One region of the Bradyrhizobium vignae genome, then DNA from elsewhere that is predicted to be linked to it. Evidence: predicted binding sites of a transcription regulator. Region 1 holds the regulator's gene; each other region holds the start of a gene.
What was found. Region 1 encodes PhoB, which activates phosphate uptake and scavenging genes when phosphate is short. Its sites were predicted from a motif close to TGTCATNNANCTGTCAT; they were not measured.

Region 1 (7,675 bases):
CCTGTTCATCTACGGCGCGGTGGTGGTGCCGATGCGCGGCTTCTCGGCGATCGCAGGCAGCCTCGCGCTCGCCGTCATCGTGATTCCGGTCGTGGTGCGCACCACGGAAGACATGTTGCTGCTGGTGCCGAACCCGCTGCGCGAAGCCGCCAGCGCACTGGGCCTGCCGCGCTCGCTGGTGATCAAGCGGATCGCCTATCGCGCCGCGCGCTCCGGCCTCATCACCGGCGTGCTGCTCGCCACGGCCCGCGTCGCCGGCGAGACCGCGCCGCTGTTGTTCACTGCGCTGTCGAACCAGTTCTTCAGCCTTGGCCTGAACAAGACGATGGCCAACCTGCCGGTCACCATCAACAACTTCGTGCAGAGCCCCTACGCCTACTGGAAGCAGCTCGCCTGGAGCGGCGCGCTGCTGATCACCCTGACCGTGCTTGCCCTGAACATTGGCGCGCGCATCATCGGCGCCGAGAGGACTGCAAAATGAGTGAAATGTCTGTTTCCGTGAGCGCGCCGACCGTTCATCCCGGCTCGCAGCTGCTGCCCGAGGCGCCCGCCAAGGTCACCGCGCGCAACCTGAATTTCTACTACGGCGAGCACCACGCGCTGAAGAACATCAACCTGGCGCTCGGCACCAACCGTGTCACGGCGTTCATCGGCCCGTCTGGGTGCGGCAAGTCGACCCTGCTGCGCATCTTCAACAGGATGTACGATCTCTATCCGGGCCAGCGCGCCACCGGCCAGCTGCTGCTCGACCACACCAACATCCTCGACCCCAAGCTGGATCTCAACCTGCTGCGGGCGCGGGTCGGCATGGTGTTCCAGAAGCCGACACCGTTCCCGATGACGATCTATGAGAACATCGCCTTCGGCATTCGTCTGTATGAGAAGATCTCGAAGTCTGAGATGGATGACCGCGTCGAGAAGGCGCTGCGCGGCGGCGCGCTGTGGAACGAGGTCAAGGACAAGCTCAATGCCTCCGGCCTGTCGCTCTCCGGCGGCCAGCAGCAGCGCCTCTGCATCGCCCGCACCGTCGCAGTGCGGCCCGAGGTGATCCTGTTCGACGAGCCCTGCTCGGCGCTCGACCCGATCTCGACCGCCAAGGTCGAGGAGCTGATCCAGGAACTGTCCGAGAACTACACGATCGCGATCGTCACCCACAACATGCAGCAGGCGGCGCGCGTCTCCGACAAGACGGCCTTCATGTATCTCGGCGAGTTGATCGAGTTCGACGACACCAGCAAGATATTCACGTCGCCGAGCGACCGGCGCACGCAGGATTACATTACCGGCCGGTTCGGCTGAGGAGACGGAACATGGGTTCTGAACATACCGCAAAGGCCTTCGACACCGACCTCCAGGAGCTCACCCGCCTGGTCGCCGAGATGGGCGGCATCGCCGAGCGCATGATCGTCGATTCCGTCGACGCGCTGATCCGCCGCGACGTCACGCTCGGGCAGCGCGTCGTCACCACCGATGCCGAGCTCGACGCGCTGCAGAAACGCATCGAGGAGCGTGCCGTGCTCACCATCGCCCGCCGCCAGCCGATGGCGGTGGATCTGCGCGAGATCGTCGGCGCCATGCGCGTCGCGACCGATCTGGAGCGCATCGGCGACCTCGCCAAGAACATGGGCAAGCGCGTCGCCGCGCTGGAGACGGATTTCCATCCGCTCAAGCTGTTCCGCGGCCTGGAACACATGACCGATCTCGTGCAGCAGCAGGTCAAGTCGGTGCTGGACGCCTATGCCGCGCACGATCTGCCGGCGGCGATGGCGGTGTGGAAGGGCGACGAGGAGGTCGACGCCATCTGCACCTCGCTGTTCCGCGAACTCCTCACCTATATGATGGAGGACCCGCGCAACATCTCGTTCTGCATCCACCTGATGTTCTGCGCCAAGAACATCGAGCGGATCGGCGATCACGCCACCAACATCGCCGAGACCGTGTTCTACATGATCGAGGGCCAGGCGATCACCGACAAGCGGCCGAAGGGCGACATGACGACCTTCGCCACGACGGTGCCGAATACCTAAGGGAGCGACGACAACATGGGCGCACGCATTATGGTGGTTGAGGACGAGGAAGCTCTCACCGAGCTTCTCCGCTACAACCTCGAAGGCGACGGCTATGACGTCGAGACGGTGATGCGCGGCGATGACGCCGACACCCGCCTCAAGGAGCACATTCCCGATCTGATCGTGCTCGACTGGATGCTGCCGGGCCTGTCAGGCATCGAGCTGTGCCGGCGGCTTCGTACCCGTCCCGAGACCAAGCAGCTGCCGATCATCATGCTCACCGCGCGCGGCGAGGAGAGCGAGCGGGTGCGTGGACTTGCGACCGGTGCCGACGACTACATCGTCAAGCCGTTCTCGGTGCCGGAGCTGCTCGCGCGCGTGAAGGGCCTCTTGCGGCGCGCGAGCCCCGAGCGGCTCGCGACCGTGCTCGCCTATGGCGATATCGAGCTCGATCGCGACAAGCGCCGCGTGGCGCGTTCGGGCCGGCCGATCGATCTCGGCCCGACCGAATATCGCCTCTTGGAGTTCTTCCTGGAGCATCCCGGCCGCGTGTTCTCGCGCGAGCAGCTGCTCGACAGTGTCTGGGGCCGCGACATCTACATCGACGAGCGCACCGTCGACGTCCATATCGGCCGCCTGCGCAAGCTGCTCAATCTCGGCCGCGAGCAGGACCCGATCCGCACCGTTCGCGGCGCCGGCTATGCGCTGGACGATCGTTTCGCGAAGGCAGAGCAGACGTAGGGTTTGCTGGCGTTGCTTTAGCGGGCTGCTGCCATAGCCTCAGTGTCGTCCCGGACAAGCGCGCGCAGATTCGGGACCCATAACGACAGGACGTGATTGTTTTGCGAAAGGGTAACTCGGAGTCCCCGTAACCACGTCTTGCGGTGGCTATTGGTCCCGGATCTGCGCGCGCTTGTGGCGCGCTTGCCGGGACGACTTCGGGTATGTTGAGCCGTCAGCGTGTGACGGCGCCGTCGTTGCAATCAGCTAGAGCATGTTGTTTTTGGCTGGAATCGGGATTCCCACCGGGAGCGATTTCTGATTCAACATCCATGCTGGAGGGCGGAGGCCGGCATGGATGACGCGACCCTATTCGGAAGACATCCGGGAACGGGCTTTGGCGCGAGCTGACGCGGGAGAAACAGTTCGTTCGATTGCCGAGGCGCTCCAGATCAGCGCCTCCTGCGTGACGAAGTGGAAGAATCTGAGACGGGATACCGGAGGCCTGTCACCTGGCCAAATCGGCGGCCACAAGAAGCGGGTTCTGTCGGATGCCAACGCCGACTGGCTGCGCAAACGCATTCGCTCGGGGCCATTCACTTTGCGCAAGCTGACGCAGGAACTGGCTGCACGCGGGATCAAGACAGACGTGCGGGCGGTGTGGACTTTTGTTCACACCGAAGGGCTCAGCTTCAAAAAAAACGATTCTACCAGCCGAGCAGGATCGTCCCGACGTCGCCCGTAAGCGGACCCGCTGGAAAGCACATCAAGGCAGGATCGACGTCGCGCGGTTGGTGTTTATCGACGAGACGTGGATCAAAACCAATATGGCACCACTGCGCGGCTGGGGGCATTGCGGGCAGCGCCTCCAAGCCTCTGCACCTTTCGGCCATTGGAAGACAATGACCTTCATCGCGGCGCTGCGTCACGATCGGATCAGCGCGCCTTGGGTGATTGATGGTCCCATCAATGGTGAGCTCTTCACGCTGTACGTCGAGAAGGTGTTGGCACCCACCCTCGCACCGGGTGAGATCGTCGTTCTCGACAATCTTGGCAGCCACAAGGGCAAAGCGGCTCGCCAAGCCATCCGCGCCAGAGGCGCCCACCGCATCTTCTTGCCGCCCTACAGCCCGGACCTCAATCCGATCGAGCAGGTCTTCGCCAAACTCAAACATCTCATGCGAGCTGCCGAGCCCCGTGACGTGGAGGCAACCTGGAGAAAGGTTGGTGAACTCCTCGATCTCTTCTCCAAGGAGGAGTGCACCAACTACTTCAAAAACTCAGGCTATGTTTCCGTATAAAAACATCATGCTCTAGATCAACAAACTCACCGCGTGCCCGGCTTCGCCGGCGCGCGGCGGCGATCCGCTGTGGGTTGATAGGCCACGCGCGAATGCTGTGCGCAGTAGGGCAGGCCGGAGAGCGCCTTGCCGCCGCAGAAGAAGAAATCCGGGCTCGAGGGATCGCCGACCGGCCAGTGGCAGGTCGCCTCGTTCAATTCCAGCAGCGACAGCCGCTGGCTCATCGGCACCACGTTGTCGTAGGTGACAGGTTCGGCCTCCACCTCGACCTCGAAGGCCTGCGCCAGCGCGGTGTTGCCGCGTGCGACGGGGCGGGTCACCCGCATCATGTGCTGCGCGGGCCGTGCCTTGCGCGGCCGGGGCGCTGCCGATGAAGGGCTCTTGGCGCGGCCGGACAGACCGAGCCGATGCACTTTGCCGATCACGGCATTGCGGGTCACATTGCCGAGCTCCGCCGCGATCTGGCTGGCCGAAAGTCCGGCCTCCCAGAGCTTTTTCAGCTGCTCGACGCGATCATCGGACCAGGTCAAAACCGTCATTGCACCCTTTCCCTCGCTGCGCGCCTGCCAACCTCTGGCCTTCGCAGCGAATGCCTAAAGCCTTGAAAAACCCGTGCCGCCCGAATCCCTTAAGGCTCGCCGGGCGCGCTCAAGGACGCCCGAACGTTTACGCCGGTACATGAGGACTCTTGGGATCAGAACCGCTGCACGAGATGTCGTATCTGACAGTCCAAACGCTACAATATGGCGTGACTCCCGCGCAAGAGTCCGCCGACTCGCTTCCACATGTTCCGTGGTGAAAACCCCGCAAAATCGGCACCGCAAGACTACGGATTCAGCGTTTCGCGAGGCTTTCCGGGCGGCATTGACACCCGTCTTGCCAGGCATAAGATAGTCTCACGTGCCGCCCTTAAAAGGCGGCACGTTTCGTTTTCCGGGGCCGGTTGATGGTGCGTTGCGCAATGCACGTCTCACACCGTCCGCAACATTCAAGTGACGTCATGACTGACAGCGCCGCGCCGCATTTGCTTCCCGTTTTCGCCAGGGCCGACCTCGGTTTCGAGCGCGGCGAAGGCTGCTGGCTGATCGCGGCCAATGGCGACCGCTATCTCGATTTCACCTCGGGCGTGGCGGTGAATGCGCTCGGCCATGTCCATCCCGCGCTGGTCAAGGCGTTGCAGGAGCAGGCGACGAAGCTCTGGCACATGTCGAACCTGTTCCAGAGCCCGGACGGCGAGAAGCTCGCGGCGCGTCTGTGCAAGGAAAGCTTCGCGGACTTCGTGTTCTTCTGCAATTCCGGCGCCGAGGCACTGGAAGGCGTGATCAAGCTGGTGCGCCATCATCACTTCTCCGAGGGACATCCGGATCGCTACCGCATCATCACCTTCGAGGGCGCCTTCCACGGCCGCACGCTGGCGACGCTCGCCGCCACCGGATCTGCAAAATATCTCGAGGGCTTCGGTCCGCCGATGGACGGGTTCGACCAAGTGCCACATGGCGACCTCGACGCCGTGAGGAAGGCGATCGGCCCGCACACCGCCGGCATCCTGATCGAGCCGATCCAGGGCGAGGGTGGCGTTCGTTCTGCGCCTCCCGGCTTCCTGAAGGCGCTGCGCGAGCTCTGCAACGAGCACGGCATATTGCTCGCCTTCGATGAGGTGCAGACCGGCATGGGCCGCACCGGCGATCTCTTCGCCTATCGGCGCACCGGCGTCACGCCCGACGTGATGTCGCTCGCCAAGGCGCTCGGCGGCGGCTTCCCGATCGGCGCGGTGCTGGCGACCGCGGAGGCGGCCGCTGGCATGGGGCCCGGCTCGCACGGCTCGACCTTCGGCGGCAATCCGCTCGCGATCTCGGCTGCGAACGCCGTGCTCGACGTCATGCTCAAGCCCGGCTTCTTCGACCACGTGCAGAAGATGTCGCTGCTGCTCAAGCAGAAGCTCGCCTCCGTGATCGACCGTCATCCCGATGTCGTCAGCGAGGTGCGTGGCGAGGGCCTCCTGATCGGCATCAAGGCCGTGGTGCCCTCGGGCGATCTCGTCGCGGCGCTGCGCGGCCAAAAACTGCTCACGGTCGGGGCTGGCGACAATGTCGTGCGCTTCCTGCCACCCTTGATCGTCACCGAGGCGGAGATCGAGGACAGCGTCGGACGGTTGGAGCGCGCCTGCGCTGCGATCTCGTCCAGTCAGACCAAGCGGGTGGCAAGTTGATGAGCAAGTCGCCGAAGCACTTTCTGGATATCAACGAGCTGCCGCTGTCGGAGCTCAAGAGCATGCTCGCCGCCTCTTCCGCCATGAAGGCGAAGCAGAAGGCGCATCAGCCGGTGAGACCGCTCGAAGGCAAGACGCTGGCGATGATTTTCGAGCGTCCCTCGACCCGCACCCGCGTCTCGTTCGACGTCGGCATGCGCCAGCTCGGCGGCGAGGCGATCATGCTCACCGGCGCCGAGATGCAGCTCGGCCGCGGCGAGACCATCGCCGACACCGCGCGCGTGCTGTCGCGCTATGTCGACGCCATCATGATCCGCATCCTCAATCACGATGCGCTGCTGGAGCTTGCGGCCAACGCCACCGTGCCCGTCATCAACGGCCTGACGCGGCGCTCGCATCCGTGCCAGGTGATGGCCGACCTCATGACTTATGAGGAGCATCGCGGCCCGATCGAGGGCAAGACCGTGGCCTGGACCGGCGACGACAACAACGTGCTGGCGTCCTGGGCCCATGCCGCCGAGCGTTTCAAATTCCAGCTCAACGTCGCAACGCCTCCGGAGCTCGCGCCGAAAAAGGCGATGCGCGACTGGATCAAGGCGACTGGCGCGCCGATCGTGCTCGGCAACGATCCGGAAGCCGCGGTGCGCGGCGCCGATTGCGTCGTCACCGACACCTGGGTGTCGATGGGCGACAAGGAGGGTGAGCACCGCCACAACGTTCTCAAGCCCTACCAGGTCAATGCCAAGCTGATGTCGCTCGCCAAGCCCGACGCGCTGTTCATGCACTGCCTGCCCGCCCATCGCGGCGAGGAGGTCACCGACGAGGTGATCGATGGCCCGCAATCGGTCGTGTTCGACGAGGCCGAAAACCGCCTGCACGCCCAGAAAGGCATTCTGGCCTGGTGCTTCGACGCGGTGAAGTAGCGGGGGTTGGCGTTTCGCCGGCCGCAAATACTATTCGTCGTCCCGGACAAGCGCAGCGCCCGACGACGCGCAGCGTTGTCTAGAGCGGAGCCCCGATCCGCGAGGACTCGGAGTTCTCGGCTCGCGCTATCATCCAATCCTGTGGTTATGGATGCCGGATCTGCGCTTGCGCTTGCCCGGGACGACACTGAGTTTGGGGCTCTTCACCCCCCTTCCATTTCCCACTCTCTGACCCCAGATAAAGCGCCATGGTTTCCCAATCCCCTGACATGAAAACCGGGCCTGAAGGCCCGGTTCGCGCACCATCGGCGGTTCCAATCGACGACGCCGTGCTGCCTTACGAGGTCGACGCGCTCGACGTGCGCGGGCGCCTGGTGCGGCTTGGTCCGACGCTGGACGACATTCTCACCAAGCACGACTATCCGGCGCCGGTCGGCAAGCTGCTCGGCGAGGCCATCGTGCTGACGACGCTGCTCGGCTCGGCGCTCAAATTCGAGGGCCGCTTCATTCTTC
Region 2 (7,675 bases), 380 kb from region 1:
AAATGCTTCAGCATCAGCTCGGTGTGGTCGCGGCTGGCCTCGGTCTCGATCACGGTCGTGGTGCCCGGCGCAGCCAGGCCCGCCAGCAGCACGGCCGACTTGATCTGGGCGGAGGCGACCGGGGTCTTGTAGGTGATCGGAAGCGGATCGCGCGCGCCCTGGAGGGTCAGCGGCAGACGCCCGCCCTCGCCGCCGGAGACAACCTTCGCACCCATCTTTTCGAGCGGATCGAGGATCCGGCGCATGGGGCGGCTGCGCAGCGAGGCGTCGCCGTCGAACACCGCCGAGATCGGGCAGCCGGCAACGGCGCCCATGACGAGGCGGCAGCCGGTGCCGGAGTTGCCGAAATCCAGCGGCGCCTTGGGCTGGGCAAATCCCCCGGCTCCGACCCCGTTTACCTTCCAGGCGAAATCCCCGGTCCGCTCGACGCTGGCACCGAGTGCCTGCATGGATTTGGCGGTGTTGAGGACGTCCTCGCCCTCCAAGAGGCCCGAAATCCTGGTCTCGCCGACCGCGAGCGCACCCAGGATGAGGGCACGATGGGAGATCGACTTGTCGCCGGGCACCCGTACTTTCCCGGTCAGGGCACCGCTGGCACGAGACTGGAGCGGCCTCGGTTGGTCGGAATGGGTCAAGATTGTGTCCTTGAATAGGCCCTATGGGGCTGGGCGCACCTACCACATGGTCCGAGCCCCGTCACGAGCATGTCTTTCTCTCGTAATGCGCTATTGACAGCCGGCCGCCAACTAGCCAAGTGAAGCACCGCTTTTCAGACATTCCCAGGATTCCTGCCGTGGCCAAGTCCGAACTCGGAACCAAACGTATTTGCCCGACCACGGGCAAGAAGTTCTATGACCTCAACAAGAATCCGGTGATCTCGCCCTATACCGGCGAGGTGGTGCCGATTGCGCCGATTGCGCCCGCGCGCGCACGGGGCGGCGATACCCGCAACATGGCCCAGGACACCGCGCCGGAGCCGGCCGAGGCCGAGGAGTTGGTCTCGCTCGAGGAGGCCGATGCCGAGGAGAGCACCGGCAAGGTCAAGGCTGTCGTGCCCGAATCCGAGGACGATATCGAGGTCGATGAGACCCTCGACGACGACGATGACGATGATTCGACCTTCATTGCCGACGAGGAAGAGGGCGATGAGGACGTGACAGACATCATTGGTGATGTCGGAGGTGATGAAGAGACTTGAGATCAGCCCTGATCTGTGAAAAAGGGTGCACCGCGCGAGTCGCCAAGGGCTCGCCGGTCCGGGGGATCAACCAGGTTCACCCCGGTTAAGGACTAAGGGGCCATAGCTCAGCTGGGAGAGCGCTTGCATGGCATGCAAGAGGTCGGCGGTTCGATCCCGCCTGGCTCCACCAGCCTTCGCTGGCTTCGCCAGCTTCGGCTCGGCAAGCCCTATGTAGCGAGGGCTGCCGCGGCGTAGCCCGAAGGGCGAAGCCGGGCTTTATTCGCAAGCCTTCAGTTCGCGAACTTCGGCTCCGCAAGCGCTTCACGGCGAAGCCAGGCTTTTGCAGGACAAAAGCGGGTGTAAGCTCTCCTCGACAACCGAGGAGTGTGCCCTGAAGTACGTCTACATCCTTGAGAGCCTTAATTCCCTTCATTTCCACGTCGGGATCACCGATGATCTGCGCGCCCGACTGACAAAGCACAATGCTGGCGAGGTGCCTCACACCTCGAAGTATGGGCCTTGGCGTCTCAAGACTTACATCGCGTTTAGCAACGAGAAGCAGGCCATCGCATTCGAGAAGCACCTGAAGTCGGCACCCGGCCGCGCCTTCGCCAAGAAGCGCCTCTAACCCCTAATCCCCGATCACCGCATTCAGCCGATCGCGCAGCGCGACGATCTCGTCTTTCATGGCGACCAGCTCCGGCACCGAGCAGTCCGTCGCCGCCAGAATCGACTGCGGCACGCTGCGCGCCTTCTCCCTCAGCGCATGGCCCTGCGGCGTCAGCGCGATCAGCACCTGACGCTCGTCCTCGCTCGAGCGGGTGCGCTTGACGAGATGGGCGGCCTCGAGCCGCTTGAGCAGCGGCGTCAGCGTGCCCGAATCCAGGAACAGCTTCTCGCCGATCTCCTTGACCGGCACGTCGTCGCGCTCCCACAGCACCAGCATCACCAGATATTGCGGGTAGGTCAGGCCGAGCCGGTCGAGCAGCGGCTTGTAGACGCGGTTGAAGGCGTGCGCGGCGGAATAGACCGCGAAGCAGATCTGGTTGTCGAGCCGCAGCGGCGCGTCCGCTGCCGATGGTTTCCGGGCCATGGGGGAATCTCACGAGGATTGCCCCATTGTGGGACCGCGCGGCACGACATTCAATTGCGAACAATTAAATGTGAGGCCTGGCAATTTCAATTGCACACAATCTAATTGCCTGCAATAAAAGATCGCACCCCAACCCGGAAAGACCCGAGGAGACGAAAATGTCCGTGAACGTCCTCTACAAGACCAGCGCCAAGGCGACCGGCGGTCGCGACGGCCATGCCGCCACCCTCGACGGCGCGCTCGACGTCAAGCTCACCACGCCGAAGGAGCTCGGCGGCGGGGGCGGCGCCGGCAACAATCCCGAGCAGCTGTTCGCTGCCGGCTATGCCGCTTGTTTCATCGGTGCGATGAAATTCGTGGCCTCGCAGGGCGGCCCCAAGGTTCCCGCCGACGCCTCCGTCACCTCGACCGTCGGCATCGGCCCGCGCTCCGAAGGCGGCTTCGGCCTCGACATCGATCTCGCCGTCTCGCTGCCGGGCCTTGCCCGCGCGGAGGCTGAGGCGCTGGTCGCGAAAGCGCACCAGGTGTGCCCGTACTCCAATGCCACGCGCGGCAATGTCGACGTTCGCCTGACGGTCGTCTGATCGAAAGGGCGGATGGGCTGGCCCGGGATTCCCTCGGGCCGGCCGCTTCCGTTGATTTCCCACATCGCGGGATTGCGCGGCGGCGGTGCATGCGGCCCTACGTGCGGCGCCATTGCGGGCGCAAAAAAACCTCGCTAGGCCTGTGATCAAACGTCGATACAGGAGAAGCGAAGGCATGACTGAAGCGGCAACGGGTGCCATGAGCGGACTGCGCGTCATCGATCTCACGCGCGTGCTCGGAGGTCCCTACTGCACCCAGATCCTCGCCGACCACGGCGCCGACGTCATCAAGGTCGAGCCGCCCGCGGGCGACGAGGTGCGCGAATGGGGCCCTCCCTTCCATGAGGAAGACGCGGCCTATTTCGTCGGCATCAACCGCAACAAGCGCTCGATCGGCCTCGACCTCGCCTCCGAGGGCGGCCGCGTCGTGCTGCTGAAGATGCTGGAGACGGCCGACGTCCTGATCGAGAATTTCAAGCCGGGCACACTGGAGAAATGGGGCATCGGCAACGAGGTGTTGCGCGAAAGATTTCCGCGACTCGTGCATTGCCGGATCTGCGGCTTCGGTGCCGACGGCCCGCGTGGCGGCAATCCGGGCTATGACGCCATCATCCAGGCCATGACCGGCATGATCGCGGCGACCGGATCGCCCGAGAGCGGGCCGATGCGGATCGGCGTGCCCTTGGTCGACATCACCACGGGACTTTATGCGGCGATCGGCATCCTGATGGCGCTGTCGGAACGTCAGCGTTCGGGCAAGGGCCAGTTCCTCGAGACGACGCTGTATGAGACCGGGCTTGCCATCATGCATCCGCACACCGCGAATTATTTCATGCATGGCAAGCCGCCTGGTCTCACCGGCAACGAGCATCCCAACCTCGTGCCTTACGCGATTTTCCCGACCAAGACCGACGACATCTTCATCGGCGTCGGCAATGACGGCACCTTCCGCAAGCTGGCGAAAGAGATCGGCAAACCCGAGCTCGGCACCGACCCGCGCTTTGCCCGCAACAAGGACCGCATCGCCAATCGCGAGGCGCTGCGCGCCGAGCTTGCCGCAGTGTTCAGTCAGCACGAGGCCGAGCCGCTGTGCAATCGCCTGCTCGCGGCCGGCCTGCCCGCAGGTCCGGTGCAGAAGATCGATCAGGCGTTGACGAATCCGCACACGATCTACCGCGGCGATATCATCGAGAAGGACTGGTACAAGGGCGTGGCCTCGCCGATCCGGCTCGACCGCAGCAAGCCGAGCCTGCGGCGCGTGCCGCCGAAATTCAGCCAGCACGCCGCGGAGGTGCTGGGTGAGTTCGGCTACTCCAAGGCCGAGATCGACGCGATGGTCGAGAAGGGCACCGTTTGCGGTCCCGAGCGCAAGCGCTAGCGGCCACCTCCTCCGTCAACGAATGATGCCGCAGTGCGGCGCGGGCACGATAGTGCACCGCGAACGGACGAGGCTGCCCGATCCGTCTTCGCCTATTTGACGACTTCCCATTTGGCAGCGCTTGCTGCTTTCGTTTCTCCCGCTTACACAGTCATGTGAACGTCATATGGCGCTGCTAGCGCAAGCGCTTCTTTAGTGACGGGCAAGGGAGGTTTTCTTGATGGCTCTTCGACATATTGGCGCGGCTGCTGCTGTTGCACTCACGGTTGGTCTCGGCTCCTCGCCGGCACTCGCCGTGACCGAAATCCAGTGGTGGCACGCGATGACCGGCGCCAACAACGACGTCATCGTCAAGCTCGCCAACGATTTCAACGCCGCGCAGAGCGACTACAAGGTGATCCCGACCTACAAGGGCAACTACGCCGACACGATGAACGCCGGCATCGCCGCGTTCCGCGCCGGCAACGCGCCGCACATCATGCAGGTGTTCGAGGTCGGCACCGCCACCATGATGGCCGCGACCGGCGCCGTGAAGCCGGTGTACAAGCTGATGGCCGAGACCGGCGAGAAGTTCGATCCGAAGGCCTATCTGCCCGCGATCACCGGCTATTACTCGACCTCGAAGGGCGAGATGCTGTCCTTCCCCTTCAACTCGTCGTCGACGGTGATGTGGGTCAACCTCGATGAGCTGAAGAAGGCCAATGTCGCGATTCCGAAGACCTGGCCCGAAGTGTTCGACGCCGCCAAGAAGCTGAAGGCGGCCGGCCACGCCACCTGCGGCTTTTCCAACTCCTGGGTCACCTGGGTCAATCTCGAGCAGCTCTCCGCCTGGCACAACGTGCCGTTGTCGACGAAGGCCAACGGGCTCGACGGCTTCGACACCGTGCTGGAGTTCAACGGACCTCTCCAGGTCAAGCATCTCGAAAACCTGGTCGAGCTCCAGAAGGACAAGACCTACGACTATGCCGGCCGCACCAACACCGGCGAGGGCCGCTTCACGTCGGGCGAATGCCCGCTCTACCTGACCTCGTCGGCGTTCTTCGGCAACGTCAAGGCGCAGGCCAAGTTCGCCTTCACCGCGGTGCCGATGCCCTATTATCCCGACGTCAAGGGCGCGCCGCAGAACTCGATCATCGGCGGTGCCTCGCTCTGGGTGATGGGCGGCAAGTCGGCTGACGAATACAAGGGCGTCGCAAAATTCCTCACCTTCCTCTCGGATACCGATCGCCAGGTCTACATCCACAAGGCTTCGGGCTATCTGCCGATCACCAAGGCGGCGTATGAGAAGGCGAAGGCGGAAGGCTTCTACAAGGACCAGCCGTATCTGGAGACGCCGCTGCTCGAGCTGACCAACAAGGAGCCGACCGAGAATTCGCGCGGCCTGCGCCTCGGCAACATGGTGCAGCTCCGTGACGTCTGGGCGGAAGAGATCGAGCAGGCGCTGGCGGGCAAGAAGACCGCCAAGCAGGCGCTGGACGCGGCCGTCGAGCGCGGCAACACCATGCTGCGCCAGTTCGAAAAGACCGCCGTGAAGTAAGGCGACGAGCGGCAGGCCGGTCAACCCGGCCTGCCGCCCCCCGCGGGCATCATGCAAAAGCAAGCCATTTTCCAATCCAAGCTATTGCCCTATGCGCTGGTTGCGCCGCAGCTCGCGATCGTCCTGATTTTCTTCTACTGGCCGGCCTTGCAGGCGCTGATCCAGTCCTTCCTGCTCCAGGACGCCTTCGGCCTGTCGAGCAGCTTCGTCTGGTTCGACAACTATCTCGAGCTGTTCAGGGAGCGCGCCTATTTCGAGGCGATCGTCCGCACCTTCTTCTTCTCGTTCGCGATCGCGGTGTCGTCGCTGTCGTTTGCGCTGCTGCTCGCCGTGATGGCGGACAAGCCGCTGCGCGGCTCGCTGCTCTACCGGACGCTGCTGATCTGGCCCTATGCGGTGGCGCCGCCGGTCGTCGGCGTGCTCTGGATCTTCATGCTGCATCCCTCGCTCGGCGTGCTCTCGCGGTATTTGCGCGCCCTCGGCATCGACTGGAATCCGCTGCTCGACGGCGACCAGGCCGCAGCGCTGATCATCCTCGCCGCCGCCTGGAAGCAGATCTCCTACAACTTCCTGTTCTTCCTCGCCGGCCTGCAGAGCATCCCGAGAAGCGTGCTCGAGGCTGCCGCGATCGACGGCGCGCGCCCGATGCGCAGGTTCTGGACCGTGACCTTCCCGCTGCTGTCGCCGACCATCTTCTTCCTCCTGGTCGTCAACATCGTCTACGCCTTCTTCGACACGTTCGGCATCATCGACACCATGACCCGCGGCGGTCCCGGCAAGTCGACGGAAACGCTGGTCTACAAGGTCTATTCCGACGGCCTGCTCGGCGGCAATCTCGGCAGCTCGGCGGCGCAGTCGGTGATCCTGATGATCATGGTGATCGTGCTGACGGGCATCCAGTTCCGCTTCGTCGAACGCAAGGTAACCTACTGATGGTCGAGGAAGAAGGCTTTCGGCGCTACGTCGCGCATGTCATCCTCTGGATCGGGATCGCGATCGTCGCCTTCCCCGTCTACATCGCGATCGTCGCCTCGACCCAGGACAACGCGCTGATCGCGAACGGGCAGATGTCGCTGCTGCCCGGCGGCCACTTCTTCGAGACTTACTATCAGACCATCTTCGTCGGCACGAGCGGCTCGACCCGCGAGCCCGTCGGCAACATGATGCTGAACTCGCTGATAACGGCGCTGCTGATCGCGGTCGGCAAGATCGCGATCTCGATCATCTCGGCCTATGCGATCGTGTATTTCCGCTTCCCGTTCCGGATGCCGATCTTCTGGCTCATCTTCATCACGTTGATGCTGCCGGTCGAGGTGCGCATCTATCCGACCTACAAGATCGTCGCCGATCTGCATATGCTCGACAGCTATGCCGGCCTGTCGCTGCCGCTGATCGCATCGGCCACCGCGACGCTGCTGTTCCGCCAGTTCTTCATGACGGTGCCGGACGAATTGCTGGAGGCCTCGCGCATCGACGGCGCAGGTCCCTTGCGCTTCTTCTGGGATACGCTGCTGCCGCTGTCGCGCACCAACATGGCCGCGCTGTTCGTGATCCTGTTCATCCTCGGCTGGAATCAATATCTCTGGCCGCTCTTGATCACCACGCGCGACGACATGCAGACGATCCAGATCGGCATCCGCAAGATGATCACCACCACCGACGCGCTGACCGAATGGCCGATCGTGATGGCAACCGCCGTGCTCGCCATGCTGCCGCCGGTGTTCGTCGTCGTCGTGATGCAGAAGCTATTCGTGCGCGGCCTCGTCGAGACGGAGAAGTAGAGATTTATGGCTAACGTCACCCTGCGCAACGTCCGCAAGACCTACACCGGCGGCTTCGAGGCCATCAAAGGCGTCAACGTCGATGTCGGCGACGGACAGTTCTGCGTGCTGGTCGGACCAAG
Region 3 (7,675 bases), 160 kb from region 1:
AAGCACGCCGGCGCGGCCATCGACCTCCTCGGCGCCGTCCTCGCGCCAGACGCGGAGCGAATCGAACACGGTGGTGATGCCTGACGTCGCGAGCTGGCCGTCATAGGAGATGACCGCGGCGACCGGATTCCAGAACACCTTCGGCCGCGGCACGTAATGGGCTTCGAGATGGTCGGTGTGGAGCTCGATCAGGCCGGGCATGATCAGGTCACCGCCGGCATCCTCGGCGCCGGCGGGCGCAGTCCCATCGCCGATCTCGGCAATGCGTCCGTCGGCAAGAGCCAGCCAGCCCTGCTCGATCACCCGGTCGGCCAGCACGATCCTGGCGTTGGCGATCAATGTGTCCTTCGGCTTGGCGTTCATTTCCCTCTTCCTTCAGGCCGCGGCGGCAAAGCTGGTGACGTCGACGATACGGTCGGCAATCAGATGACGGATTTCGTCGTCATGGACAATGGCGACCATGGCGACGCCCCTGCGCTTCTTCTCGGCAACCAGCTCAACCACGACAGCGCGGTTGGCGGCATCGAGCGAGGCGGTCGGCTCGTCGAGCAGCAGGATCGGCAGGTCCGAAATGAAGCCGCGCGCGATGTTGACGCGCTGCTGCTCGCCGCCGGAGAAGGTTGCCGGCGGAAGCTGCCAGAGGCGCTCGGGAATGTTCAGACGATGCAGCAGGCTGCCAGCGCGCTGCTGCGCTTCGGCCCGGCTCATGCCGTTGACGATCAGTGGCTCCGCGACGACGTCGATGGTGGCAACGCGCGGCACCGCGCGCAGGAACTGGCTGACATAGCCGATGGTGGAACGGCGGATGTTGAGAATCTGCCGCGGCTCGGCGGTGGCGAGATCAATCAGCGCGCCGCGATGGCGGATGCCGATGCGGCCGCTATCGCAGCGGTAATTGCCGAAGATCATTTTCAGGATCGACGATTTTCCGGCGCCTGACGGGCCTGACAGAACGACGCATTCGCCCGGATTGACGTGGAAGGTCACGCCGCGCACGACAGGCAGTTCGATGCCGCCCTGCAGGTGCATCGTGAACGTCTTTTGCGCATCGGTAACGTCGATCATGACGGTCATTGGAAAACTCATGGCGGCAGAATCGAGGAGACGAGGAGCTGGGTATAGGGCTCGCGCGGGTCGTCGAGCACCTGGTCGGTGAGACCGGTCTCGATGACGCGGCCGCCCTTCATCACCATCACGCGGTGCGACAGCAGGCGTGCGACCGCGAGATCATGGGTGACGATGATGACGGCGAGATGCAGCTCGGCAACGAGGCTGCGCAGGAGGTCGAGCAGGCGCGCCTGCACGGACACGTCGAGGCCGCCGGTCGGCTCGTCCATGAACACCAGGCGCGGCTCGGTGACGAGGTTGCGCGCGATCTGGAGGCGCTGGCGCATGCCGCCGGAATAGGTGCGCGGTGCATCGTCGATGCGTGCTGTGTCGATCTCGACGCGGGTGAGCCAGTCCGACGCGGTGTCGCGGATGCGGCCGTAGTGATTCCAGCCCACCGCCATCAGCCGCTCGCCGACATTGGCGCCGGCCGAGACCGCCATGCGCAGGCCCTGTGCTGGATCCTGATGCACAAAGCCCCAATCGGTGCGGAACAGGAAGCGACGCTCGGCCTCGCCCAGCGTCGAGAGATCGCGGGTGACACCGTCGCGCATCCGATACGAGACATGGCCGGAACCCGGCGCGAGCTGGCCCGACAGCATTTGCAGCAGCGTCGACTTGCCCGAGCCGGATTCACCGACGATCGCCAGCACCTCGCCGGGATAGAGCGAGAACGACACATCGCGGCAGGCGGCAATGCGGCCAAACGACTTGCTGAGGGACTCCGCGACCAGCAGCGGCTCGTCGTTCTCGACCAGATTCTGATCAGCCATTCGAGGCCTCCTGCGCCTTCTCCTTGTACGGCGCGGCGCTGAGGCTGCCGCGATGGCCGGCGGCCTGGCGGCCCTCGCAATAATCGGTGTCCGAGCAGACGAACATCCGCCCGCCCTGGTCGTCGGTGACGATCTCGTCTAGGTAGGAATTCTCCGCACCGCACAGTGCGCAGGGCGCGTTGAAGCGGTAGGGCTCGAACGGGTGGTCCTCGAAATCGAGCGAGACCACTTGCGTATAAGGCGGGATCGCGTAGATGCGCTTCTCGCGGCCGGCGCCGAACAATTGCAGCGCCGGGCAATTGTCCATCTTGGGATTGTCGAATTTCGGCGTCGGCGACGGGTCCATCACGTAGCGCGCGTTGACCTTGACCGGATAAGCGTAGGCGGTCGCGATGTGGCCGAAGCGGGCGATGTCCTCGTAGAGCTTCACATGCATCAGGCCGTATTCGGCGAGCGCATGCATGCGCCGCGTCTCGGTCTCGCGCGGTTCGAGGAAACGCAGGGGTTCCGGGATCGGCACCTGATAGACCAGAACCTGGTTTTCGTTCAGCGCCTTCTCCGGGATGCGGTGGCGGGTCTGGATCACCGTCGCTTCGTCCGTCGCCGTCGTCGTGGCAACACCGGCGGTCTTGGCGAAGAACTTGCGGATCGAGATCGCGTTGGTGGTGTCGTCGGAGCCCTGGTCGATCACTTTCAAGACGTCCTGCGGTCCAAGGAGCGCTGCGGTCACCTGCACGCCGCCGGTGCCCCAGCCATAGGGCATCGGCATTTCGCGGCTGGCGAACGGCACCTGATAGCCGGGAATCGCGATCGCCTTCAAGATCGCGCGGCGGATCATCCGCTTGGTCTGCTCGTCGAGATAGGCGAAGTTGTAGGCGGGCGCGTTCATTCCGCGGCCTCCTTCATGGCATCCGGCGTATTGGCCTCGGCAAACTCCTGGCGCAGCTTGCGCAGGAGGCCGAGCTCGGACTGGAAGTCGACATAGTGCGGCAGCTTCAGATGCTCGACGAAGCCGGTGGCCTGGACGTTGTCCGAATGCGACATCACGAACTCTTCGTCCTGCGCCGGCGCACGCACCTCCTCGCCGAGCTCGCGGGCGCGCAACGCACGATCGACCAGCGCCATCGACATGGTCTTGCGCTCGCTCTGGCCGAAGGCGAGGCCGTAGCCGCGGGTGAAGCACGGAGCCTCCGTCGCAGACCCCTTGAACTGGTTGACCATCTGGCACTCGGTGAGTTCGATCGCGCCGAGCGGCACGGCGAAGCCGACCTCTTCCGCGAGAAATTCGACCTCGACCTCGCCGAAGCGGATCTCGCCGACAAAAGGATGGTTGCGGCCGTAGCCGCGCTGGGTGGAATAGCCCATCGCGAGGAGAAAGCCTTCGTCGCCACGCGCGAGGTTCTGCAGGCGCAGGTCGCGGTCGGCCGGAAAATTCAGCGGCTCGCGGGTGAGATCGCCGACGCTGGCGCCGTCCTCGGCTTCGGGCGAGGATTCGATCAGCCCGTCGCGGCCCAGAATATCCGTCACGCGCGGCGTCGGCGCTGTGGATGCTTCGGCCGTCGACGGAACCTGCGGCACGACGCCTTGCGCGAGCGAGGGATCGAGCAGGCGGTGCGTGTAGTCGAAGGTGGGCCCGAGGATCTGGCCACCCGGAATGTCCTTGAAGGTCGCGGACACCCGCCGCTGCACCTGCATGGCGCCGGTGTCGACCGGCTCGCTGGTGCCGAAGCGCGGCAAGGTGGCGCGGAAGGCGCGAACCAGGAAGATCGCCTCGATCAGATCGCCGCGCGCCTGCTTGATCGCCAGCGCCGCGAGCTCGCGGTCATAGAGCGAGCCTTCGCTCATGACGCGATCGACGGCGAGGCCAAGCTGCTCCGAGATCTGGTCGAGGGAGATTTCCGCAACGCTTTGATCGCCGCGCCGCTTATGTGCGAGCAGGCGATGGGCGTTCTCGATGGCGCGTTCGCCGCCTTTGACTGCGACATACATGCTTCAGATTCCCCTGCTCACGACGCGCGTGGTGCGGGGGATCGCGACCACGGCATCATCGGCGACCAGCACCACATCGATGCCGCGCGGAAACAGTGCTTCGTTCATACGCAGCCGCTCGAACAGATCGAGAGGCTTGATCGACGCCTGCAGCGTCGCGACCCCACCGATGCCGGGGCCGCGCAGCTCGAAGCTGCGCCCCGAGTTCAGGCTATCGACCTGAATGATCACCGTGGTCGAACGGTCCGGATACTCGCTGGTGCCGAGCGCGAATCGCTCGAGCGAAGGCAGCGCATCGCCATCACCGATCAGCGCAAAACTCGCGATCGAGGCGTCCTGCACGACCGGCGCACCGGTGTGGAACTTCAGCCACTTCGTCACATCCGAGCTCTCCGCCATTCGCGCGTCGAGCCAGAGCGGCGTATCGTGGTCGAACAGCGTCAGCGCGATCGCGGCGGTGCCGCGCATCATCGGCCCTGGCGTGCCGACCATCGGCACGATTTGCTGGACGGAGCCCGGCCGCGCCATGGCATCCATGACCGAGCGAAAGGTCGATTGCGCCGACAACACCTTGTCGGCGAAACCCGGCGGCAGCTCCGCAATCGTGGTCATGATCTCACCCCTCACCGCGCACCATGGTGTAGAAATCAACCTTCGTCGCGGCGGTCTCTTCCGCCGCCTGCCTGCGCCTGACCATAAGCTGCTCGCGCAACGGCGCGATAACGCCACGCTCGACGAGCCCGCCGAAATCGCGGGACTGCACCAGCGCATCGCACAGCGCGATCAGCCGCGCCTTCTCACCGTCGCGGCCGAGCGTGTAGCCGAAGCCGACCTCGCCGCTCGCAAGCCGCACCGCCGCGCGCGACACCGTGGCTTCACCGAGATTGAACGGCGCCCCGTCGCCGCCGATCCGGCCGCGCAGCATGACCAGCCCGTTTTCGGGCGCGCGCAGATCCTGATGGGCCGGGAGGGTGAAGTTGCGGAGGCGAGCGGCGATCTCGCCCGCCTCCGCGTGCGCCAGCACGGCCATGGCGGCCTTGCGCTGGGCTTGCTGGTTGTTGTGCTGCGTCACCTGGTCCACCGAACCTTCTAGAAAACTTGCCGGATCGAAGTTGTCTATGATAATAGACAACTTCATACGGACGCGCCATGACTGTTTCGTGACAATGATGTGATTTCTGGAGTAGGTTTCCCGCGACATGAGCATGCAGGACACAGCCTCCTCGGGAGTCGCGCTGTGGCGCCTCGTTGCCGACGGCATCGAGCGCGGCATCGCCGACGGCCGCTTTGCGGCCGGCGACAAATTGCCGGGCGAAATGGAGATCGCGGAAACCTATCGCGTCAACCGCCACACCGTGCGCCGCGCGCTGGCCGCGCTTGCCGAGCGCGGCCTGGTGCGCGCCGAGCGCGGCAGCGGAACCTATGTCGAGGCACAGAAGCTCGCCTATCCCCTGCGCTCGCGCACGCGCTTCTCAGAGATCGTCGGCGCGGGCGGACGCGAGCCGCATGGCCGGCTGATCGAGGCGACCGATGACGTCGCGACGCGCGAGCTCGCGCGGGAGCTGGGATTGAAGACCGGCGGGCCCCTGGTGCGGATCGAGGCGATCCGCCTCGCCGACCGTACGCCGATCTGCGTGTCCACGACCTGGCTCTCGGCCGAGCTGTTTCCGGACGCGGGCGCCGTGTTCGCGGCGACGCGCTCGATGACGAAATTGCTCGCGCATTACGGCATCCGCGATTATCGCCGCGGCGCGACCCGGATCACCGCCGGCATCGTCGACGCGACCGACGCCGCAAGACTCGATCTTGCGCTGGGACGGCCGATCCTGGTGGTCGATGCCACCGACCACGATCTCACGGGCAAGCCGCTGGTGACGAAGCATTCGCGCTTTGCCGCGGAGCGGGTCGAGTTTCTGGTGGAGTCGTAGGCCTCTTCCCCTCTCCCCTTGTGGGAGTGCCCACGATCTTTCTCGATCATCAGAAGCGGTGGGCACGCTACGCGTTGACCACCCTACGGCACCGAGGACACGTACCCCCCATCCGGCGCTTCGCGCCACCTTCTCCCACAAGGAAGGAAGAGAGCCGCCTACGCCACCGCCCGCCGGCCGATGATGGCAAACCGCAGCTTGCCCGAGATGAAATCGATTGCGGCGACGGCGACCAGGATCATCAGGATCAGGAACGACACTTTCTGCCACTCCAGCACGCGAATCTGCTCGGCGAGCTGGAGGCCGATGCCGCCGGCGCCGACGATGCCGATGATGGTGGCCGAGCGGGTGTTGGATTCGATGAAGTAGAGCACCTGGCCGGCGATGACGGGCAGGACCTGCGGCAACAGGCCGAAGCGGATCTCGTGCAGCGCGCTGCCGCCGGAGGCGCGGATGCCTTCGACCTGCTTCTGGTCGGCGCCCTCGATCGCCTCCGAGAACAGCTTTCCGAACGCACCGAAATCCGACACGGCGATCGCGAGCACGCCGGCGAACGGGCCGAGCCCGACCACGTTGATCCACACCAGCGCCCAGATCAGCGTGTCGATGCCGCGGATCGAATCGAGCAAGCGCCGGACGGGAAAGCGCAGGATGTTCGACGGCACGACGTTGCGCGCCGCGAGCAGGCTGATTGGAAGCGCGAAGACCGCGGCGAGCGTGGTGCCGAGCAGCGCGATCGACAGCGTCTCGCCCAGCGCCTTCAGATAGACCGGCAGCGAAGAGCCGGGATCCGGCGGGATCATCATCAGGCTGATCCAGCCGAGCTGGCTGAGGCCGGCGAAGAAGCGCGACGGCGAGAAATCGAGATCGACGAGGCCGTAAGCGAGGATCGCCAACGCCGCCACGATCATCGCCGGCGTGGCGAGCCGCGCCGAGGCGGGCCGGTCGAACACGTCAGGGTAGCGCGCGCGAATTTGCGCGGTATCGACCTGCTGCGGCCTCGTCACGTCCGCGCCTCCTCGCCGAACAGGCGGCCGCGCAGCCAGCCGGTCGTGATGTCGATGATGAAGACGGTGACGACGATGGTGAGCAGGATGGCGCTGACGTCGGAGTAATAGAACTTGCGGATGACGACGACGAGCTCCTGGCCGATGCCGCCGGCGCCGACGAAGCCCATCACCGAGGCCTCGCGGACGTTGATCTCGAAGCGCAGCAGCGCATAGCTGGCATAGCCCGCCGTCACCTGCGGTACGACCGCAAAACGCATGCAGGAGAGCCAGCTCGCACCTGTCGAGCGAATGCCCTCCACCGGCTTCATGTCGGCATTCTCGACGATCTCCGAGAACAGTTTTCCCAGTGCGCCGGTGGAGTGGATAGCAATCGCCAGCACGCCGGCCATCGGTCCGAGCCCGAAGGCGATGACGAAGACCAGCGCGAAGACGATGCCGGGGACGGTGCGGGCGAATTCGAGCAGGCGCCGCACGACGAAGCGAAGCCAGGGCGCGGGCGAAGTGTTCTCGGCCGCGAAGAAGTTGAGGGCGAAGGCCAATGTCGCGCCGATCAGCGTGCCGACATAGGAGATCAGCAGGGTCTCACCCAGCATCTTCAGCCATTTGCGCCAGCCCCAGAACCACTCGCCGACATCGGTCCAGACCCGCTGGCCGCTGTCGAGCGTGAGGATGCGGTCGAAATAGCTGACGAAATTGCCGAAATAGGTGAACAGGGTATGCAAATTCACTTCGGCGCCGATCGCGGCGAGCACCAGCGCTGCGGCGAAGACCGCGGCTCCCAACAGGAGACGGAGCCGCCTGCGCGAGACCGCCTGGCGATAGGCGGCATTGAGCGCGGCAAGCTGCTGCTCGGGGAGGATCGAAACCG
Region 4 (7,675 bases), 3.4 Mb from region 1:
CGTGATCCTCGTGGTCTCGCGCGACATCATGATCGTCGCTGCCGTGATCGTATCCTGGTTGTTCGACCGGCCGGTCGAGATGAAGCCGTCGAAAGTGTCCAAGCTCAACACCGTGGCGCAGGTGGCGTTCGCAGCCCTGGTGCTGGCGGCGCTTGCCTTCGGCTTCAAGCCGGCCCCTTATGATATCATCCTGATGGGCCTCGTCACCGTCTTCACGCTTTCCTCCGTGTCGCTCTACCTCGTCGAGTGGCTACGGCACATGAGCACGATCGAGGCCAAATGAGGTGAGGATACGGCCCCGCAAAAGGCCAAGTCCCGCAAGATCAAGTCCCGCAAGATCAAGTCCAACCTCTTCAGACGGGCCGGCGTGCCGGCATGGAGCAAAGCAAGCGTGGCAGGCCGCGTTCATCCCCGACAATTGGCGTTTTCACTTCCGCATGCGGAGAGCCTGAGCCGGGACAATTTCCTCGAAGGCCCCGCCAATGCCGCCGCTCTCGGCCTGATCGACAGCTGGCCGGAATGGCCGAACCGGATCATGTGGCTGGCTGGCCCGGAAGGAAGCGGCAAGAGCCATCTCGCCGCGATCTGGGCCGAGCTATCAGGCGCCCGCTCGACCACAGCCAATGCGCTGACTGCCGCTGGCGTTCCCGGCGCGCTCGCCACCGGCGCACTGGTGGTCGAGGATCTCAAGGCCAAGGATTTTGACGAGCGCGCCCTGTTTCACCTGATGAACCTCGCCCGCGAGGACGGTGCCTACGTCCTCTTCACCGGACGCGAGGTGCCGGCCGCGCTGGAGATCGAGCTTCGCGACCTGCGCTCGCGTCTGCGGGCCGTTCCCGTGGTCGCGCTGCTGCCCCCCGACGACCAGCTCTTCCGTGGCCTGATCGTCAAGTTCTGCGCCGACCGCCAGCTCACCGTCGACGAGAGCGTGGTCGGCTATCTCGCCACCCGCCTGGAGCGGTCCTCGGCCGCCGCCCGCCAGGCCGTGGAACTGCTCGACAGCGAAGCCCTGCGGCTCGGCCGCCCCGTCACCCGGATGCTGGCCGCCGAGCTGCTCCGGGACGCCTGACCGGCTCGCGGTCTTCCAGAGCGGCCTGAAACCCGCCTTGACGCGGCGGAGCGGCGGAACATCAATGTCATCGAAACGTCATCGCTCTAACACATGCTCCCGCCGATTTTGCGCGTAAGTCGCAATTGGGCTGAACTGGATGGACCGACTTTTGATGGACTCTGCGCAAGCTGTTGAAACCAAAGAGAAAGCCCCGGAAACTGAGGCCCTGCCGGCGATCGCATCCAGCCCCGAACGGTTCATCAATCGCGAGCTGTCCTGGCTGCATTTCAACCGCCGCGTCCTCGAGGAATCGGTCAATCCCAGCCACCCTGTGCTGGAGCGGGTGCGATTCCTGTCGATTTCGGCGAATAACCTCGACGAGTTCTTCATGGTCCGCGTCGCCGGCATCAAGGCCCAGGTGCGCGAGGGGATTGCCGAGCGCAGTCCAGACGGCCTGACGCCGTCGGAGCAGCTCGCGCTGATCAACCGCACCGTGATCCAGCTCGCTTCCGACCAGCAGGCGATCTGGCGCGATCTGCGCGGCACGCTGGCCGATGTCGGCATCGTGCTGGTCGAGGGCAAGGACGTCACCAGGGCGGAACGGACCTGGATCGAGGACTACTTCCTCAACAACGTGTTCCCGCTGCTGACGCCGCTCGCGATCGACCCCGCCCACCCCTTCCCGTTCATTCCGAGCCTCGGCTTCACCATTGCGCTGCAGCTCACGCGCGCCGCCGACGGCAAGCAGATGAACGCGCTGATCCGCATGCCGGGCAAGATCGACCGCTTCATCCGCCTGCCAGCCGACGGCAAGACCGTCCGGCTGATCTCGCTGGAACAGGCGACCGCCCTGTTCATCAACCGCCTGTTCCCCGGCTACAATCTGCACGGCCAGGGCGCCTTCCGGATCATCCGCGACTCCGAGCTCGAAATCGAGGAAGAGGCCGAAGACCTCGTCCGCCTGTTCGAGACCGCGCTCAAGCGCCGCCGCCGCGGATCAGTGATCCGGCTCGAGATCGACGCCAAGATGCCGGAGGAGTTGCGCAGCTTCGTGCAGCATGCGCTGTCGGCCGCCGACGACGAGGTCTTCCTGGTCGACGGCGTGCAGGCCATGAACGAGCTGTCGCAGCTCACCCGCCTCGACCGGCCCGACCTCGAATTCACCCCCTACGTGCCGCGCCATCCCGAGCGCGTGCGCGAGCATGGCGGCGACATCTTTGCCGCGATCCGGCAGAAGGACCTGATCGTCCACCATCCCTATGAGTCCTTCGACGTCGTCGTGCAGTTCCTGCAGCAGGCCGCGCGCGACCCCGACGTCGTCGCGATCAAGCAGACGCTCTACCGCACCTCCAACAACTCGCCGATCGTGCGCGCGCTGGCGGAGGCCGCCGAGGCCGGCAAGTCCGTCACCGCGCTGATCGAGCTCAAGGCGCGCTTCGACGAGGAGGCCAACATCCGCTGGGCGCGCGACCTCGAACGCGCCGGCGTACAGGTCGTCTACGGCTTCCTCGAATTGAAGACGCACGCCAAACTCTCGATGGTGGTGCGCCGCGAGGGCGGCAGCCTGACGACTTACGTCCATACCGGCACCGGCAACTATCACCCGGTCACCGCGCGCATCTACACCGACCTCTCCTATTTCACCTCCGATCCGACCATCGGCCGTGATGCCGCGCGCGTGTTCAATTTCATCACCGGCTATGCCGCGCCGAGCGATCTGGAAAAGATGGCGGTGTCGCCACTGACCTTGCGCAAACGCATCATCGAGCACATTCAAGGCGAGACCGCGCATGCGCGGCACGGCCGGCCCGGCGCGGTCTGGATGAAGATGAACGCGCTGGTCGACCCCGACATCATCGACGCGCTCTACGAGGCCTCCCAGGCCGGTGTCCAGGTCGAGCTCGTGGTGCGCGGCATCTGCTGCCTCAGGCCCGGCATCCCCGGCCTGTCGGAGAACATCCGCGTCAAGTCGATCATCGGACGTTTCCTGGAACATGGCCGAATCTACTGCTTCGGCATGGGTCAGGGCCTGCCGGGCGCGAAAGCGGCTGTGTATATCTCGTCCGCCGACATGATGCCGCGCAACCTCGACCGCCGCGTCGAGGTGCTGTGTCCGCTGCAAAATCCCACGGTGCATCAGCAGGTTCTCGAACAGATCATGGTCGCGAACCTGAAGGACAACGAGCAGAGCTGGCAGTTGTTGCCGGATGGGTCTTCAACGCGTATGAAGGCCGCGAAGGGCGAGGAGCCTTTCAACGTCCACAACTACTTCATGACTAATCCGAGTCTGTCTGGCCGTGGAAAGTCGCTCAAGGAATCCTCGCCGCGTCGTCTCACGCGCCGGAACGAACGCCATCAATCCTGATCGGGGATTTGCGACGTGAAGCGGCCGCGCAAGCGCGGCTCCAGCGTCGCGGTGATCGACATCGGATCCAACTCGGTCCGTCTCGTCGTCTACGAGGGACTGTCGCGGAGCCTCATCCCGATCTTCAACGAGAAGACGCTCTGCGGCCTCGGGCGCGAGGTGCAGAGCACGGGTCTGCTCGCGCCCGACGCCGTCGACAAGGCGCTGACCTCGCTCAAGCGCTTTCGCGCATTGTGCCGCGTGATGCAGGTCGGGCGCGTGTTCGCGATTGCGACCGCGGCCTGCCGCGATGCCTCCAACGGGCCCGACTTCATCGCCAAGGCCGAGCGCATCTGCGCGGTGAAGATCGAGATCCTGTCGGGCCCGCGCGAGGCGCGGCTGTCGGCGCTCGGCGTGATCTCCGGCATTCACCTTCCCGACGGCATCGTCGGCGACCTCGGCGGCGGCTCGCTCGAGCTGATCGACGTGCGCAAGAACGCCGTGCGCAGCGGTGTGACGCTGCCGCTCGGCGGTCTCGCACTCCAGGACCTCGCGCACAAATCGCTCAAGCGCGCCGATCGCATCGTGCGCGAGGAGCTCGACGAGGTGCCGCAACTCACCGCGGGCCGCGGCCGCACCTTTTATGCCGTCGGCGGCACTTGGCGCGCGCTCGCGCGCATCCACATCATCCAGAGCGGCTATCCGCTCCAGGTGATGCACGGCTACTCGATTTCGGCCGCCGAAGCGCTCGACTTCTCGCGCCGTCTCCGGCGCCTCGCTGCCGCCAACATGCTTGCCGACATCGAGATCGTCGCCGATGCGCGGCGCCCGCTTCTCACCTATGCGGCGCTGGTGCTCGAGCACATCATCCGCGTCGCCAAACCCAGCAGGATCGTGTTCTCCACCTTCGGCGTGCGCGAGGGCCTGTTGCACGAGAAGCTGCCGGAGACCGAGCGCAACAAGGACGGGCTGATCTGCGCGGCCGAGGAGCTGAACCAGTTGCTGTCGCGCTCGGCGAAACACGCCCGCGAGCTGATCGCCTGGACCGACCGCCTGGTGCGCGTCGTGAAGTTGCGCGAGACCGAGGAGGACCGTCGCCTCCGCCACACCGCGTGTCTGCTCTCCGACATCGGCTGGCGCGTGCATCCCGACCATCGCGGCGAGCAGACGCTGAGCCTCGTCGTCAACGGCAATTTCGGTGCGATCACCCACACTGAGCGCGCCTTCGTCGGCCTGTCCGTGTTCTACCGCTATGCGGGTCTCAGCGAGGAAAACCAGCCGCCGGCCACCATGCAGGAGCTGCTGACGCCGGCCCAGCTCGAACGCGCCCGCCTGCTGGGCGCGGCATTCCGTGTCGCGCATCTGATCTCGGCGGCGCGTCCGGGCGTCCTCCCCGCCACGCATTTCCGCACTCAGGGACGCAAATTGATGCTGGTGTTCGAGCACCGGCTCGTCGACCTCGTCGCCGACCGCGTCGGCAGCCGCTTCAAGCAGCTCGCCCGCCTGATTGGCCGTGCCGGCTCGATCGTGCGGCGCTGAAGTCCAAAGTGCGAATCCGTCGCGGATAGGCGGCGGCGCCTCGCACCGTCATCACGAAATCATGGTCCACGCGCGGCGGCGGACGTGCCGCGGGAGCAGTCAGCGAGTCAATGAAACCGCCTTTATTTTCAGGAGTTTAGAAGGAGATAAGATCCAATTTGGGGAGACCGCGAAGCGCTGCGACGGCCTGACTAACCCCGCGCGGCATCCCAGATTCGCAACCGGTGCGGCACCGGCTGCCGCCGAGATCACTCCGCCGAGGCCTTGGCGTGGCCTTCGGAGGAGTCCAGCTCTGCCTGGATCAGGCTGCGCCGGCGCCAGATCGAGCCGGCCACCAGCACGACCACAACGCCGAGCGCGGCGCAGAGATATTCGCCGCCTCCGCCGCCATGGCCGAACTGCGGCGGGATGTGCAGCGCGCCGAGCATGCTGTCCAGCGAGGCACCGAGCGGGCCGTCGAACAACGTGTGCAGCCTCGGCGCGACCCCCGGGTCGGTCGCGATCACCTCTCCCGCGATCCAGCCGAGCAGCGCCGCGCCGGCCCAGACCAGCACCGGCAGCTTTGCGAGCAGCGCCATGATCAGCGCCGCGCCGGCGACGATTAGCGGCACGCTGATGGCGAGGCCGAGGATCAAGAGCGGCACGCTGCCATTGGCCGCAGCGGCGACCGCGATGACGTTGTCGAGACTCATGACGATATCGGCGACCACGACGATCTGCACGGCCTGCCACAGATGCGAGGCGGACTCGACGTCGTCCCCCTCCTCGTTTTCCGGCACCAGCAGCTTGGCCGCGATCACGATCAGCGCGAGGCCGCCGACGAGCTTGAGGTACGGCAGCTCCATCAGGCTCGCGACGATGCCGGTGAAGATGATGCGCAGCATCACGGCTGCGCCGGCACCGAAGATCATGCCCCAGAGCCGGTGCCGCGGATTGAGGCCGCGGCAGGCGAGCGCGATCACCAGCGCGTTGTCGCCGGAGAGCAGGATGTTGATCCAGATGATCTTGCCGACCGCGATCCAGAAGGTCGGCGCAGCCATCTCGTTGCGAAACTGGGTGAAGAATGCCCCGATCGTAGCGGGATCGAAGATCTGCCAGAGCCAGCTCACAATACGTCCTTTCGCCCCGCCGCCTTAACTTGTCAGCTGATCGATCAGCCGACGATCTCGTTGCCCGAGAAGAACTGCGCGATCTCGATCGCGGCGGTCTCCGGCGCATCCGAGCCGTGCACCGAATTCTCGCCGATCGACTTGGCGTAGAGCTTGCGCACGGTGCCCTCGGCGGCCTTGGCCGGATCGGTCGCACCCATCACCTCGCGGTACTTGGCGATCGCGCCCTCGCCTTCCAGCACCTGGACCACGACCGGACCGGAGGTCATGAAGTCCACGAGCTCGCCGAAGAACGGGCGCGCCTTGTGGACGGCATAGAAGGTCTCGGCCTGCTCCTTGGTCATGCGGATGCGCTTCTGCGCGACGATGCGCAGGCCCGCCTTCTCGATCACGGCGTTGACCGCACCGGTCAGGTTACGCTCGGTCGCGTCGGGCTTGATGATCGAGAAAGTGCGTTCGATGGCCATAATCTTGTCCTTCGGGAAGAAAGCGGTGGTTGTCGAGTTGCGGGGCTTATATCGGCGCCTTTGCCGGACGGCAAGCGACCGGCGAAACGGCCTCACAGGCGCTTCGCCGCAGGGATGGGCGCCCCGATTCCAGCTTGGATGACAACAATTTCACCCAGATGAACCCAATCTGAAACCGCCGTCAGGGTTCGGTTCAGCTTCGCCGGCGTAAGTTGAGGCCCATCGAAACCGAAGCCTGATCATCAGGCGGACCGTTTCGGCGGCCTTCTCATCGACGCGGATCACCCCGCGCCGGCAGTATTTAGGAGATCACCATGTTGAGGAAACTTTCGCTTGCCGCGGTCGCCGCGGTCGCGCTGGGTGCCGCGCTGGCGCCAACCTCTGCATCCGCTCACTGGCACGGCGGTTGGGGCTGGCATGGCGGCGGCTGGCACCATGGCTACGGCTGGGGTGGACCGCGTTTCTATCTCGGCGCCCCCGTCTCCTACGGTTATGGCGGCTGCTATGTGCGCCGGCTGGTCCCGACCCCCTGGGGACCCCGCTGGCGGCTGATCAACCGCTGCTACTGAGCCCGTCAGCACCTTCATGAGGGTACCTAAGCCCCCCAGGTACCTTCCAAGAGAAGCCCCGGCGTTCCCCTCGCTGGGGCTTTGCCTTGAGTCGATAAGACGCCCTTCGCACAATTTTCACGAGAATGCACCATATCCGCGCGGTCAGCGAAACCATTTCGCTGGCAATGACTTGGTACCGTGTCCTTCCCTTGAAAGCACGGAACCTTGCGATGGCTGGGCCTTCTGCCGATGACAACGTACAGATCGACCGGCGCACCAGCCGCTCGATCTGCGATGCCGTGGGCGAGCGGCTCCAGCAGAGCCTCCGGCCCGAACCTCGTCTCCCGACAAATCTTGAGCAGCTCCTGAACGAGCTGCAGCGGCGCGAACGCGAGCCGCATTGACGAAAAAGCGGGTTGCGTTCGACGCGCCTTGCGGTGACAAGGCCGCATGCTTGCGATCACCGACCTCTCCATCCGCCTCGCCGGACGCCTTTTGATCGACCAGAGTTCCGTGCAGATCACGCCGGGATCACGCGTCGGCCTGGTCGGACGCAACGGGACCGGCAAGTCGACGCTGTTCAAGGTGATCCGCGGCGAGCTCGCGGCCGAGCA

Region 2: the regulator PhoB is predicted to act here: its motif matches at 4,385-4,401, upstream of ugpB (sn-glycerol-3-phosphate ABC transporter substrate-binding protein UgpB).
Region 3: the regulator PhoB is predicted to act here: its motif matches at 5,019-5,035, upstream of phnF (phosphonate metabolism transcriptional regulator PhnF).
Region 4: the regulator PhoB is predicted to act here: its motif matches at 1,135-1,151, upstream of BRAD3257_RS22010 (RNA degradosome polyphosphate kinase).

The regions. Positions count from the first base shown of each region.
Region 1 covers NZ_LS398110.1:7,872,551-7,880,225, reverse strand. The annotation lists gene pstA (phosphate ABC transporter permease PstA) at 1-481, shown strand, start outside; gene pstB (phosphate ABC transporter ATP-binding protein PstB) at 478-1,299, shown strand; gene phoU (phosphate signaling complex protein PhoU) at 1,311-2,027, shown strand; gene phoB (phosphate regulon transcriptional regulator PhoB) at 2,043-2,750, shown strand; one part of gene BRAD3257_RS37930 (IS630 family transposase) at 3,088-3,423, shown strand; one part of gene BRAD3257_RS37930 (IS630 family transposase) at 3,425-4,030, shown strand; gene BRAD3257_RS37925 (GcrA family cell cycle regulator) at 4,057-4,569, opposite strand; gene BRAD3257_RS37920 (aspartate aminotransferase family protein) at 5,031-6,239, shown strand; gene argF (ornithine carbamoyltransferase) at 6,239-7,162, shown strand; gene BRAD3257_RS37910 (Hsp33 family molecular chaperone) at 7,411-7,675, shown strand, end outside.
Region 2 covers NZ_LS398110.1:96,918-104,592, forward strand. The annotation lists gene aroA (3-phosphoshikimate 1-carboxyvinyltransferase) at 1-635, opposite strand, end outside; gene BRAD3257_RS00430 (TIGR02300 family protein) at 794-1,198, shown strand; tRNA gene BRAD3257_RS00435 (tRNA-Ala) at 1,295-1,370, shown strand; gene BRAD3257_RS00440 (GIY-YIG nuclease family protein) at 1,572-1,808, shown strand; gene BRAD3257_RS00445 (MarR family winged helix-turn-helix transcriptional regulator) at 1,812-2,273, opposite strand; gene BRAD3257_RS00450 (organic hydroperoxide resistance protein) at 2,432-2,857, shown strand; gene BRAD3257_RS00455 (CaiB/BaiF CoA transferase family protein) at 3,033-4,235, shown strand; gene ugpB (sn-glycerol-3-phosphate ABC transporter substrate-binding protein UgpB) at 4,456-5,772, shown strand; gene ugpA (sn-glycerol-3-phosphate ABC transporter permease UgpA) at 5,824-6,705, shown strand; gene ugpE (sn-glycerol-3-phosphate ABC transporter permease UgpE) at 6,705-7,553, shown strand; gene BRAD3257_RS00475 (sn-glycerol-3-phosphate import ATP-binding protein UgpC) at 7,560-7,675, shown strand, end outside.
Region 3 covers NZ_LS398110.1:7,710,983-7,718,657, forward strand. The annotation lists gene BRAD3257_RS37100 (alpha-D-ribose 1-methylphosphonate 5-triphosphate diphosphatase) at 1-363, opposite strand, end outside; gene phnL (phosphonate C-P lyase system protein PhnL) at 376-1,074, opposite strand; gene phnK (phosphonate C-P lyase system protein PhnK) at 1,083-1,880, opposite strand; gene BRAD3257_RS37115 (alpha-D-ribose 1-methylphosphonate 5-phosphate C-P-lyase PhnJ) at 1,873-2,769, opposite strand; gene BRAD3257_RS37120 (carbon-phosphorus lyase complex subunit) at 2,766-3,869, opposite strand; gene phnH (phosphonate C-P lyase system protein PhnH) at 3,873-4,481, opposite strand; gene phnG (phosphonate C-P lyase system protein PhnG) at 4,486-4,899, opposite strand; gene phnF (phosphonate metabolism transcriptional regulator PhnF) at 5,069-5,797, shown strand; gene phnE (phosphonate ABC transporter, permease protein PhnE) at 5,956-6,804, opposite strand; gene phnE (phosphonate ABC transporter, permease protein PhnE) at 6,801-7,675, opposite strand, start outside.
Region 4 covers NZ_LS398110.1:4,509,245-4,516,919, forward strand. The annotation lists gene BRAD3257_RS22000 (CDP-alcohol phosphatidyltransferase family protein) at 1-283, shown strand, start outside; gene BRAD3257_RS22005 (P-loop NTPase family protein) at 392-1,069, shown strand; gene BRAD3257_RS22010 (RNA degradosome polyphosphate kinase) at 1,224-3,416, shown strand; gene ppx (exopolyphosphatase) at 3,432-4,934, shown strand; gene BRAD3257_RS22020 (TerC family protein) at 5,183-6,043, opposite strand; gene ndk (nucleoside-diphosphate kinase) at 6,088-6,510, opposite strand; gene BRAD3257_RS22030 (sulfur globule protein precursor) at 6,825-7,079, shown strand; gene BRAD3257_RS22035 (hypothetical protein) at 7,205-7,465, shown strand; gene BRAD3257_RS22040 (ABC-F family ATP-binding cassette domain-containing protein) at 7,512-7,675, shown strand, end outside.